One region of the Bradyrhizobium sp. SMVTL-02 genome, then DNA from elsewhere that is predicted to be linked to it. Evidence: predicted binding sites of a transcription regulator. Region 1 holds the regulator's gene; each other region holds the start of a gene.
What was found. Region 1 encodes LexA, which represses DNA repair genes until DNA is damaged. Its sites were predicted from a motif close to TGTTCNNNNTGTGTTCNG; they were not measured.
Positions count from the first base shown of each region.

Region 1 (4,365 bases):
GCCCGCACTCGGCTAGAACTCTGGCCGCCGATTTGCCGAACGTGCCCAGCAGGAGTTTTCAGCCGTGGCCTTGATGCCGGTTTCTGACGCGCTTGCCGCGGTGCTTGCCGGCGCGGAGCCGTTGCTTGAGGAGACGATCTCGCTCGATCAGGCCTACCACCGCGTGCTCGCCCGCGACGTCGCGGCGCGGCGCACGCAGCCGCCGGAGGCGATGTCGGCCATGGACGGCTATGCCGTGCGAGCGGCCGACGCGGCGACGATCGATTCTGAGCTGACGGTGATAGGCGAGGTCGCGGCCGGGCGGCCGTTTGCAGGCTTGGTTGGCGCCGGCGAAGCGGTCCGCATTTTCACAGGCGGCGTCGTTCCGGCCGGAGCGGACGCGGTCGTGATCCAGGAGGATACCGTCGCGGACGGCAAGCGCATCACGATCAAGGAAGCAGCAATTCCCGGACGGCACATCCGGCGCGCCGGGATCGACTTTGCCGAGGGCGACGTGCTGTTGCGCAAGGGAACCCGGCTCACCGAGCGCGATCTCGCACTCGCCGCCGGGATGAATCACCCGCATTTGCCCGTCCAGCGCCGTCCGAAGGTCGCCATCCTCGCCACCGGAGACGAACTGGTGATACCGGGCGTAGCGCCCGGGCCCGGCCAGATCGTCTACTCCAACGGTTATGCCCTGCACGCGCTCGCCCGCCAGGAGGGCGCCGATACCATCGACCTCGGTGTGGCCGCCGATACGCTGGAGGCCACCACCGCCGGGATCCGCGAGGCACGCCAGAGCGGCGCCGACATCCTGATCACGACCGGGGGCGCCTCGGTCGGCGACCATGATCTGGTCCAGCAGGCTCTCAAGGCCGAGGGGATCGCGATGTCGTTCTGGAAGATCGCGATGCGGCCGGGCAAGCCGATGATGCACGGCCGGTTAGGGGCGATGCGCGTCATCGGCCTGCCCGGCAATCCCGTGTCATCCTACGTCTGCGCTTTCCTGTTCATGGTGCCGTTGATTCGCGCGCTGTCGGGCCGCACCATGATTCACCATCGCCGCGAGCGCGCCGTGCTCGGCCGCGACCTCAATGCCAACGACCAGCGCGAGGATTATCTCCGCGCGCGCCTGGAGCGGCGCGACGACGGCACGCTGATCGCCCTTCCCGTCGATCACCAGGATTCTTCACTGCTTGCAAATCTCGCTGCGGCACAGGCACTTCTCGTACGCGCGCCGTTCGCGCCCAAGGCCGAAGCCGGCTCGGTCTGCGAGGTGCTGCTGCTGCCCGCCTGAGCGCTGTCATCTCACGCGGTCCGCGAACTTTGTCGCGTTCACAGTAAATTAAGCAGTTGCGGAACATGTATCGAACATATAGTGTCCGTTCATGATTTGTTTCGAGCATGCAGCGGCTTATCGCTGAACTGAGCGTCTCGGAATCGAACGACATCAACCGGGGGATTTTGGTCGAGATGTTAACGCGCAAACAATACGAGCTCCTGCGGTTCATCAGCGAGCGATTGAAGGAAAGCGGCGTGCCACCTTCCTTCGACGAGATGAAGGACGCGCTCGACCTGCGCTCGAAATCGGGCATCCATCGCCTGATCACCGCGCTCGAGGAGCGCGGCTTCATCCGCCGCCTGCCCAACCGCGCCCGCGCGATCGAGGTCATCAAGCTGCCCGAGCTCCAAGCGGCCGCCGGCAACCGCCGCGGCTTCACGCCGAGCGTCATCGAGGGCAATCTCGGCAAGGTGCGCACGACCTCCAGCCCGCCCGCGGACGAAGGTGAGCGTCCTGTCGCCGTGCCCGTCATGGGCCGCATCGCGGCTGGTACGCCGATCGAGGCGCTGCAGACCCGCAGCCACACCATCAGCGTACCGCCTGACATGCTCGGCTCCGGCGAGCATTATGCGCTCGAGGTGCGGGGCGATTCGATGGTGGAAGCCGGTATCCTCGACGGCGACATGGCGCTGATCCAGCGCAACGAGAGCGCCGACACCGGCGACATCGTGGTGGCGCTGATCGACGACGAGGAAGCCACGCTGAAGCGCTTCCGCCGCCGTGGCGCCTCGATCGCGCTCGAGCCAGCCAACGCCGCCTATGAGGTCCGCATCCTGCCGCCCAACCGGGTGAAGATTCAGGGCAAGCTGATCGGCTTGTACCGGAAGTACTGATTTGACCTCGCGATCGTTCGACACGCGCTTGAGCGCTTGTCCGCTCCGGCTGGATAGTCTTTCAGGTTCTGCTCAGATTATCCGGCCACCTGCCCCGCGTTAGATCCTCCGCACGCCGCGCAAAGCACACAATCGCTTTATGGGCCTGTCGAAAACCGGGGAGACAACCATGCGCAAGATCGTCTTGAGCACTGTCACGATGGCGCTGATCGCAACGTCAGTGTCACCGGCCGCCGCCGCACGATCGCATCATGTCCGCAAGACGACGCCGGCGACGCGCGAGCAATTCCGCAACGCACGCGACGCCGTTGCACTGCCGTCGCAACCCGCTTGGCCGTATTCGGGCTGGTCGGCCCCTGCTGGCCGTTGACGAAGAAGCACGCCCAATGCACGGGAGCGGGCTTTGTTCCTCATGCATCTGAAAAAGATATTGTGATGGCATCCTGCGGACCCAAGCCGCAGATTTGCCCACAACCCAGCAGACCGTTGTATGCTTCCACTCTGATAGAGGCCTGCGCCTCGACAGGAGGCGCGGGTCGCTATCTTACGAATGAGGAGCACCCCGATGTGTGACTACAGCCTGCACGCCGTCGCGACGCGTCCTGCCGAAGTCGGCGAGACGATCGTCACGACAACCTTCCGCGGCACCTCGACGCGCGGCTTCGCCTCCGAAGCCGACATGTCGGTTGCGGTATGCCTGCTGCCGGGAACGGAGCTCGCCTTCGCCGACAACGTCCGTTACGACAATCGCTGGATCTGGACGCGTACCATCAACTCGCGCGTCGGCAAGTTCGGCAAGATCGATCCGCACATTCCGGATCGCCATCACGATGCGATCGAATTCCCCGACGGGAAATACGTGCTGGTGACTCAGCTCGTCGAAGGCCAGCGCGCAACCGTACTGCAATTGCCGGTGACCCAGCCACTCGGCGAGCGCGAGCACAAGCCGCAGACCAGCGCAGACAGGCCGACGGTCACGCGCCTGCCGATCGGCTGACCTAGCTGCCTCGGGCTCGCAGGTCGGGGCCATGATTGAAATCGCCATCGCCGGCCGTGGCCGGCGAGATGGTGTGGTTTGTATCTTCGCAAATACCTTCGCCGGAGCACCTGCCGCAGCTCTTCGTCGCACGAAGTTTGCGCTGCCTTGCCTGAATTTTGAACGTCCGGTCCGCAAGCAAATGGCCGATGCTGCCAAAAAGGCTCGAGGCGGACGTTCGATGAAGACCTTCATTCGCGTCGTTGAACTCTGGGTGCCCGACCGGACGCGTATGCGGCTGGAATTCGGCGGCGGTCTTTATGGCGAAGGGCTGTCCGCGTTCAAGGCCGCAAGCGAAGATCTGCGCTTCGGTCGTGACGACGGGCTTCCCGGCAAGGCCTGGGCTTCCGGCCACCCCGTGATCCTCACCAAATTCGCCAATTCCCATTTCAGGCGGACCGACCAGGCGCTGGCGGCGGGCCTGACCTGCGGCGTGGCGGTGCCGGTGTTTTCAGGCGAATTCCTGCAAGCCGTGATGGTGCTGTTCTGCGGCGATGACGACGCGCATGTCGGCGCGATCGAGCTCTGGCACAACGATCCCGAGACCTCCCACGAGATGGGACTGGTCGACGGCTACTACGGCACCGCCGACATGTTCGAGTTCAACTCGCGCCACACCAGGTTTCCGCGCGGCTTCGGCCTGCCCGGACGCACCTGGAAAGCCGGCCTGCCACTGATCATCAAGAACCTGCACAACGCCAAGAGCTTTCTGCGCTGGAAAGACGCCGCACAGGTTGGCATCAATCTCGGCGTCGGCGTGCCCTACCGGACCGACGCCGACCAGACCTGGGTGCTGACCCTCCTCTCCGCGCAGGCGACGCCGATCGCACGGCGCTTCGAGATCTGGGTGCCGGACGAGACCCGCTCAGCGCTGGTCTTCCGCGCCGGCGATTGCAGCGCCCAGACCGACCTTGCCGCGCTCTATGCGGACAAATCCATCGCCAGAGGTGACGGCAGCATCGGCGGCGCCTGGGCCACCGGCATGCCCGCCCTCAACGATGATCTCGCGCACGACAATTCGATCGCGGCCATTGAAGCCCGCGCGTCCGGGCTGAGTCAGATGGTGGCCTTGCCGGTGATCGGGACAGCCCGGCTCGACGCCGTGCTGGCCTGGTACCTGTAGCCCGCCCCCTCAATCCTCGACCTTCATGTCTGCCTCGGACGGCGTCGCATCC
Region 1 covers NZ_CP182469.1:4,564,054-4,568,418, forward strand. The annotation lists gene ACNJYB_RS21565 (molybdopterin molybdotransferase MoeA) at 65-1,276, shown strand; gene lexA (transcriptional repressor LexA) at 1,453-2,154, shown strand; gene ACNJYB_RS21575 (hypothetical protein) at 2,324-2,524, shown strand; gene ACNJYB_RS21580 (hypothetical protein) at 2,720-3,151, shown strand; gene ACNJYB_RS21585 (GAF domain-containing protein) at 3,372-4,313, shown strand; gene ACNJYB_RS21590 (ComEC/Rec2 family competence protein) at 4,323-4,365, opposite strand, start outside.

Region 2 (4,365 bases), 4.1 Mb from region 1:
CTTGATTACAACCAGGACCCGACGCAGGGCATCGCCAATGCGGTGCTGTCGCAGGACCGGCCCGACACCGCGCTGATGGAGCGCCTGCTCGCGAAATGCACCGATCACCTCAGCCTGCTCGCTGCGCCCGCCACCCTCGACCGCGTCTATGATTTCGGCGCCGAAGCGTTTGACGCGGTGTTCGACACGCTGCGCATGACCACGCCCTGCATCGTGCTCGACGTTCCCCATCAATGGTCCGCCTGGACCAAGCGCGCGCTGGTCAACGCCGACGATATCGTGATCGTGGCCGAACCCGATCTCGCCAACCTGCGCAACACCAAGAACATGCTGAGCGTGCTGAAGGCGGCGCGGCCGAACGATCGGCCGCCGCTGTACTGCATCAACCAGGTCGGCATGCACAAGCGTGCCGAGATCGAGGTCAAGGCCTTCGCCAAGACCATGGAGAGCCAGCCGATCGCGGTGATCCCGTTCGATTCGAAGCTGTTCTCGACCGCGGCCAATAATGGCCAGATGATTGCGGAGGTCTCCAAGAACCACCGCACCACCGAGCTGTTCCAGACCATGGCCAACCGCCTCGCCGGACGTGGCGAGGTGAAGAAGCCGAAGCGTTCGCTGCTCGGCCCGCTCCTGAAGAAGCTGAAGGGCCGCTCGGGTCGCGGATCCACCCCGCATCGCAAGGCGTCGTAGGCGCCACAACGATGTTCTCTCCGTTCCCTCCCCCTTTTGGGAAGGGACAGGGAGGGGGGTGCCACACGGGGACTCTTCCGTCGCGCACTCGCACCCGATGCATCGTCAACAACCGGCACCTTTTCCTGGGCTACCCCTCTCCCTAGCCCTCCCCCACAAGGGGGGCGCACCTCCGTCGAGGCGCGAGGCGAGGTTCATCCCATAAGGTCTCAAGAGAGGCGGGCTACTTCTCGGCCCGCTGCTGCAGCTTCTTCGCCAACAGCTGCCGCAGCGCCGCGACCTTGGCCGCGGCCTGGTCCGGCGGCAAATCTGCCTTCACGAGGATTTCAGCCTCGGCCTCGCGGCCTTGCAATCCCAGCACCAGCGCGAGATTGGCACGGATCCGCACATCGTTCTGATTGCGCTGATAGGCGCGGCCGAGCACCTGTTCGGCCTTCGGCAGATTGTTCTGCAGCATGTAGGACAGGCCGAGATTGGACAGAACCTGCGGCTCGTCAGGCACGATCTTCAAGGCGCTCGCGTAATATTGCTGCGCTTCCTCGTTGCGGCCGAGCTGATCGAGCGCCGCGCCCTGCGCCGACAGGATCCGCCAGTCGGGATCCTCGGGCGAATGCGCGCGGCCCAGAACATCGAAAGCCTGCTGGAAATTGCCGTTGTCGGCGAGCGCGCGGCCGTAGCCGGCGAGCAGCGCCTTGTTGCTGGGATGGGCGAGCACGGCCTGCTCGAGCACCGCGACCGCCTGGGCGCGCTGGCCGCTGCCGCGCAGCGCCTTGCCGTATTCGATCGCAATGGCGGGATCGCTGGGCTTGGCGCGATAGCGCTCGCGCAGCGCGTCCATGTCCGTCCTGGTGTCGGCCTTGCCGGCCGTTGTCTCCGTCTTGCCGCCGAGCGCGCCGGTGACGTCCTCGAGGCTCGTCGTCTGACAGCCGCCGAGGACAAGCGCGACGAGGGCGGGAAGCAGCAATCTCGCCGGGCGGAAGGCGAGGGACGAACGCTTGGGCATACTCTGATCACTCGGCAACTGATCAGAGATGCTTACCGATTAACGCTAAAGTCCCGTTAAGGACGCGCGCCTGCCCTATTGTTCGAGCATGATCTTCCCGGAAAACCGCCTCAGACTTTTCCGGATCATGCTCTAGTCGACGAATTCGGCACCGAATTCGCAGCCGATGCGCCAGCGCAGGCGGCATTGGCGGGAATAGTCCGGCGCGAAGATGATGGTGAATTGCGGCGGCACTTCCAGAAATTCCGCCACGACCTTCACACCCCCGTCCGAGATATCCGTGATCGTGCAGTCCCTGGGCAGTGAGCCCGCCCCAAAATGAATCTTGGCGAGCCGGCTGCACACCCGACGTTCGCTTCTCCGGCGATTTGCAAGCATTGAACTGTTCACCCGTTAGACCACGGCCCATCCCGCAGCCTTAGGAGTAGCGGACATTCGTTGGGATGTGCTGAGGGCAGAAGCTCGCATTCGAAGCGTAGTGTCGGGATCGCGTTCACGGCTTGTTAGGGCTTTCCCCGCCGGGGCAATGTTCCTGTATTGTTCTTGCGGAGAGCGCCCTGCTCTGCTACCTTTGATTGTGCAAGAGGGGCAGGCTGGTTCGGCATGGTTCAACGGGTTTCTACCGTCGCCTTTGAGGGAATCGAGGCCCGCGCGGTCGACGTGCAGGTGCAAGTCGCGCCGGGCCTGCCGGCCTTCTCCATCGTCGGCCTGCCGGACAAGGCGGTGTCGGAGGCGCGCGAGCGGGTGCGCTCGGCGCTGATCGCCTCAGGGCTCGCGCTGCCGGCGCGGCGGATCATCGTCAATCTGGCGCCCGCCGACGTCCCGAAGGAAGGCAGCCACTACGACCTGCCGATCGCGCTCGGGCTGATGGCGGCGATCGGCGCGATCCCGCCGGATGCTCTGGCCGGCTTCACCGTGCTCGGCGAACTCGGGCTCGACGGCTCGATCGCAGCCGTCGCCGGCGCGCTCCCCGCCGCAATCGGCGCCAATCAGCGCGAGGAGGGCTTGATCTGCCCGGCCGCCTGCGGCTCGGAGGCGGCGTGGGCGAGCCCCGACATCCAGATCATCGCCGCACAATCGCTGATCCAGATCGCCAACCATTTCAAGGGCACGCAGGTGCTGTCGCGGCCCTCGCCGAAAGTGCACGAGGCCGCCACCTCAAAGCTCGACCTGCGCGACATCAAGGGCCAGGAAAGCGCCAAGCGCGCGCTGGAGATCGCCGCCGCCGGCGGACATCACCTCCTGATGATCGGCGCGCCCGGCGCCGGCAAGTCGATGCTGGCGGCGCGTCTGCCCTCGATCCTGCCGCCGCTGTCGCCGGGTGAACTTCTGGAAGTCTCGATGATCGCCTCCGTCGCCGGCGAGATCGAGGGCGGCGCGCTGACATCGCGGCGGCCGTTCCGTTCGCCGCATCACTCCGCCAGCATGGCTGCGCTCACTGGCGGCGGCATGCGCGCAAAGCCCGGCGAGATCTCGCTCGCGCATCAGGGCGTGCTGTTCCTCGACGAATTGCCGGAGTTCGATCCGCGCGTGCTGGATTCGCTGCGCCAGCCGCTGGAGAACGGCGAGGTCTCGGTTTCCCGCGCCAATCACCGCGTCACCTACCCTGCGCGCTTCATGCTGGTGGCGGCGATGAATCCCTGCCGCTGCGGCAACGCCTTCGAGCCCGGTTACGCCTGCAAGCGCGGCCGCATCGATCGCTGCACGTCGGACTACCAGGCCCGCATCTCGGGTCCCCTGATGGACCGCATCGATCTGCGCATCGAGGTGCCGGCCGTGACCGCCGCCGACCTGATCCTGCCGCCGCCGGCGGAGGGTTCGGCCGAGGTCGCAGCGCGCGTGGCCGCGGCGCGCGACATCCAGCTCGCGCGCTACACTGAAGCGGGCCTGCCCAACATCCGCACCAACGCCGAAGCGCCCGCCTCCGTGCTGGAGGAGATCGCAAAGCCCGATGCGCAGGGTCAAAAACTGCTCCGTGACGCCGCCGAGACCATGCGGCTGTCGGCGCGCGGCTATCACCGCGTGCTGCGGGTGGCGCGCACGCTGGCCGACCTCGATCACGCCGACAAGATCGGCCGGCTGCATCTCGCCGAGGCGCTGTCCTACCGCGCACTCGCGGAGGATGTACGCCAGCTCGCCTGATCATTCCGCGCGTCAACCCGGCGGTAACGAGTTTCCTTTACGCTCTGAAAACCATAAGGCCCGACGCGTTTTCCAAAGGGCCTGGCGAGTAGAGTGTCATGTTGCGTTTCAAGATCCTGGCCTCGGTTGTTCCCCTGTTGGCGGCTGCCGTGTTTTCCCGCGGCGAGATCGGATCGGTCTCGCATCCCTGCATCGCCTTCGGGGAAACCTCCGTCGAGCTGACATCACTGTTCTGGACCGCCGGCGTCCACGTCGCTTTCACCGACGATCCGGCGCGCGCCACGGTCAGGGTCCAGATCACCGACGACGCGGACGCCGCGGACTTTGCAGTCGTGGACGACGGCCTCGGTTCCGAGACCGACTCCTGCCAGCCCAATCCGGCAAATCGCCTCGTCACCATCGCGGCGCAGCCGGTCGATGGCGGCCCGGTCATCTATCTCTCGACTGAAGGCCCCGCCGATTACCGCATCTATGTACGCTCCAGGACGTTCTCGCAGCGCGAGGCCGCAGCGCTGATCGTCGGTGCGCAT
Region 2 covers NZ_CP182469.1:306,246-310,610, reverse strand. The annotation lists gene ACNJYB_RS01440 (AAA family ATPase) at 1-690, shown strand, start outside; gene ACNJYB_RS01435 (tetratricopeptide repeat protein) at 914-1,693, opposite strand; gene ACNJYB_RS01430 (PilZ domain-containing protein) at 1,826-2,071, opposite strand; gene ACNJYB_RS01425 (YifB family Mg chelatase-like AAA ATPase) at 2,297-3,835, shown strand; gene ACNJYB_RS01420 (hypothetical protein) at 3,934-4,365, shown strand, end outside.
Region 2: the regulator LexA is predicted to act here: its motif matches at 2,221-2,238, upstream of ACNJYB_RS01425 (YifB family Mg chelatase-like AAA ATPase).

Region 3 (4,365 bases), 4.0 Mb from region 1:
GCGATAGGCATCGCGCGGCAGAGCCTTGTCGACCGGGAACGAGGTGCGGCCGGATGATGCGAGATGCTGCGCGCCCGAGAGCGAGGACAGATCGACATTGTCCTGCTTCAGCGCCCAGAGCAGCGCGGCGAGCGCACGCGCGGCGGGCTTGAGCAGGCCGGGGAAATAGATGTGATAGGCGCCGAAGCGGACGCCGTACTTGCGCAGCGTCGCGCGCGAGGGCTGGTCGAGATCCTTCAGCTCGTTCGCGATTCTGGGACGCTCGAGCACGCCGAGCGCCTCGACGAGCTGATAGGCGATGCCGCGGGCAATGCCGGTGACGTCCTCGGCCTTCGAGAGCTCGAACATCGGCCCGAGCAGCTTCTCGATATGCGTCTTGACCCAGAGGTCGAGCCGCGCCTGCACCTTCTCACGCGGGCCGCCGGTCAGGCGCTCGTCGGAGATGATGCGGATGCGCGGATGCAGCGCGTCCTCTGCGGCCGACAGCCGCGCCACGGCATCGCCGGTCCAGCGGATCATCCCTTCGGAGGTCAGCACGAACTGCTCGTCCGGCGCGTTGCCCAGTTTTTCGGCGCGCGTGTTGATCTCGCCGGCGAGCACCGCTTGCGCTGCAGCCTGCAAGGCTTTCGCATCGGAGCCGGCTTCCGCCGCATCCGGTGCAAAGGTGAAGCCGTCGAGGCGGCCGATGGCATGGCCTTCGACGATGACTTCGCCGGTCTTGCCGATTTCAGTATTCAAGCTCGTGTTCTCCCGCAGGCGGCGCATCAATACACTGGTCCGACGATCAACGAAACGCTCAGTCAAGCGTTCATGGAGCGCATCCGATAATTTATTTTCGACCTCCCGCGTGATCCCCTGCCAGCGTTCGGGGTCTTTCAGCCAGTCCGGGCGGTTGGCGACGAAGGTCCAAGTGCGGATCTGCGCGATCCGGGCCGACAGTGTGTCGATGTCGCCGTCGATGCGGTCGGCCTGCTCGACCTGCGCGGCGAACCAGGCGTCGGGAATGCATCCCTTCCGCATCAGGAAGCCGTACAGCGTGGTCACCAGCTCGGCGTGAGCGGCCGGCGACAGTTTTCGGTAATCGGGGACCTGGCAGGCCTCCCAGAGCCGCTCCACCGCGGCCTTGCCATGCGCGATATCGCGCACCTCGACGTCGCGGGCGGCATGATCCAGCACGCGCATGTCCTCGGCGATCGGCGCGCGCGTCAGCGCCTCGTGCCCGGGCGGCAGGTTCAGCGACACCTGGAGCGCGCCGAGCGAGGAGAAGTCCAGCTTCGCGTTGCGCCATTGCAGCATCTTCACGGCGTCGAAGGTGTGGTTCTGCAGCGCGTTGACGAGCTCGGGGTCGAAAGGCGCGCAGCGGCCCGTGGTGCCGAAGGTGCCGTTGCGCGTGGCGCGGCCGGCGCGGCCTGCGATCTGCGCGAATTCCGACGGGGTCAGGCGGCGGAACTGGTAGCCGTCGAACTTGCGGTCGGAGGCAAACGCGACGTGGTCGACGTCGAGATTGAGGCCCATGCCGACCGCGTCGGTGGCAACGAGATAATCGACATCGCCGTTCTGGAACATCGCCACTTGCGCATTGCGCGTGCGCGGCGAGAGCGAGCCGAGCACGACGGCGGCGCCGCCATGCTGGCGGCGGATCAGCTCGGCGATGGCGTAGACTTCATCCGCCGAGAACGCGACGATGGCGGTGCGGCGCGGCTGGCGCGTGATCTTGCGATCGCCCGCGAATTCGAGGCTCGACAGGCGCGGCCGCGTGATCATGGACACGCCGGGCAACAGGCGCTCGATGATCGGGCGCATCGTCGCGGCGCCCAGCAGCAGCGTCTCGTCGCGGCCGCGGCGGTTGAGGATGCGGTCGGTGAAGACGTGGCCGCGCTCGAGATCGGAGGCGATCTGGACCTCGTCGACGGCGAGGAAGGAGACGTCGAGGTCTCGCGGCATCGCCTCGACGGTGGAGACCCAGTAGCGCGGGTTCTTCGGCTTGATCTTCTCCTCGCCGGTGACCAGCGCGACGCTCTCCACACCCGCGCGATCGGCGATCTTGTTGTAGACCTCGCGCGCGAGCAGGCGCAGCGGCAGCCCGATCATGCCCGAGGGATGCGCCAGCATCCGCTCGATGGCGAGATGGGTCTTGCCGGTGTTGGTCGGCCCGAGCACGGCAGTGACGCCCGCGCCGGGCACTCGATCGTGAAGGGCGCGCTCGGAAGCGAAGGGAGAGGGAGAGAAGGCCATGTCTAGGGGATTAGGTAGTGCCGATTTGGGCGAATGTCAGTGCTGTTTGGGGCGGTGAGGCGACTTGCGGAGTGTCGGCCATGTCTCCGAACGCGGAGCGGCCACCCCAACTGCTGTCATCGCCCGGCCCGACCGGGCGATCCAGTCCGCCAGGCGATCGTGACTGGACCGAGAAGCCGCGGCGTACTGGATGCCCCGGTCAAGCCGGGGCATGACAGCGCAGTGTGCAGGAGCCCCTCCCCAAACCCCGCGCAACTGTCTCACTTTGCGACGCTTTTTCCGTTCTCTTTAAGCTTCGGAACGACTCTAGAACGAATCGCGGCCGAATCGCTGACTCCCCGTTGAATCCTGTTCCGTTCACGCAACATGTCGCGGGACTCGTCTTGGGCGCGCACTAGATGGAGTTTTGCCCCGCCGTACAAGCGACGTTTCGATGGCGCGTTTCTTAAAATTGGGGACGGCGCGGAGTCGAATCAGAATCGGGTCGGAGTCAAATGGATTCCCGGATCGGGGCCGCCAAAACAAAACTGCGAAAACGACCCCATGCACAGTAGAAAGGGACGAGTGTCCGCATCCGGCCTGACAACGCCCAAGGCATTGAAGCGGCTTGCTTTCTTACCCCCTCCCTCCGAGGGGAGGATAAGCGCACCCTACTGCGTCTTTGCCACCCTTGGCGGCTGGGGGGAGCTGATGAAGCTGGTCGCTTCCAGCATCGCGGGTCCCAGCGGGGTCGGCACTTTCAGCCAGAATGGAACCAGGATGCGCGTGCCCGCGACCGGGGCGAAGGCGATCTCGATGTTGCGCTGGGCGGCGAGGTATTTGATCACGGGGCGGTCGGGGATGTAGCCGGCGACCGGCACGAAATAGAGCGCGCAGACCACGACCGGGCCACGATATCCCTTCTCCGCCTTCACCGTCTCCATGCGCTTGAAATCGAGCTTGAGATCGTAGCGCATGCGGCCGTCGAACACGGGCGCTGCGTTGTGGCAGGCCTCGGGCGTAACAGGATCGCCGGTGCCGGGCACGCGCAAGAGCGAGGCCGTCATCGGATCCCAGACGCCGCGGCGATGCGCGTCGGTGACGACGATGCGGTCAGGGTCGACCGGCGGCTCCGGCTCGATGCCGAACTCCTTCACATTGCCCTTGTCGAGGGTGATGCGGATGCTTTCCGTCTTCTTCGAGGTGATGGTGGAGGCCTGGTAGCCGGTCGCAACCAGCGCGCCGTTGACGACGCGCCCCTGCGAGGCGCCGGTGCCAGACCCGCCCGCGAACGATTTCAGCAGCCCCGTGGTGCCGCCCGAGGCCGCGGCCGCGAACACGTCGTCCTGGATGTCGATGTTCCAGGCGCCCTTGCCTACGGGAATGCCCGCCAGCGTCGCCTCATACTGCGCCTCGAGCTTGCCCTGCGCGGCCGCAGGCCGAGCCCCCCACGCCAGGACCAGCCCGCACAAGGCCGCGAACGCCAGCCGGCCGGCCGCACGCAGCCGGGGCAGGTAAGGGGTCAGGATATCCACGAAGCCATCCAATGGGGCCGTCCGGCCTTGCTAGTTAAGCCAAAAATCTCGGCAAGCAATCCGCCCCAAGTGCAAAACACCGGGAACTCCACCGGACTCTTCGGGGGCGAATACGCCCTTTATGTGATGGTAAGGCGTTTCAATCATTGCCGTTTTGGTGATCGGGGTGTGACGCGGGGGCGCACCTCTCCCCGCTACCTCCGCTGCCTCTTCCCCTTCTCCCCGCGTGCGGGGAGAAGGTCGGGATGAGGGGGCTCTCCCCGGAGGAAGGTGAGAGTCGAGCACCCAACCGCCCCCACCGCCGCGGAGCCTCCCCCTCGCCCGGAATTCGCGCTATTCGCGCGCATTCCGGCCTCTCCCCGCACGCGGGGAGAGGCGAAAAGACCGCCCAAATCCTTGACTACCCGCCCCTTCCCCCCTATACGTCCGCCCGCTCCCTGCAAGGACAGAGAATTTGCCCCTGTGGCGCCCCGAATGGCGGCCGCAACTCGTTTGGGGCTCGAACTGAAGGATTTGTGACATGTCTCGCCGCTGCGAACTGACGGCCAAGGGCCCCCTCGTCGGCCACAAGGTCAGCCACTCCAACATCAAGACCAAGCGCCGCTTCCTGCCGAAC
Region 3 covers NZ_CP182469.1:594,549-598,913, reverse strand. The annotation lists gene ACNJYB_RS02810 (helicase-related protein) at 1-2,235, opposite strand, end outside; gene ACNJYB_RS02805 (DUF3108 domain-containing protein) at 2,886-3,749, opposite strand; gene rpmB (50S ribosomal protein L28) at 4,270-4,365, shown strand, end outside.
Region 3: the regulator LexA is predicted to act here: its motif matches at 2,516-2,533, upstream of ACNJYB_RS02810 (helicase-related protein).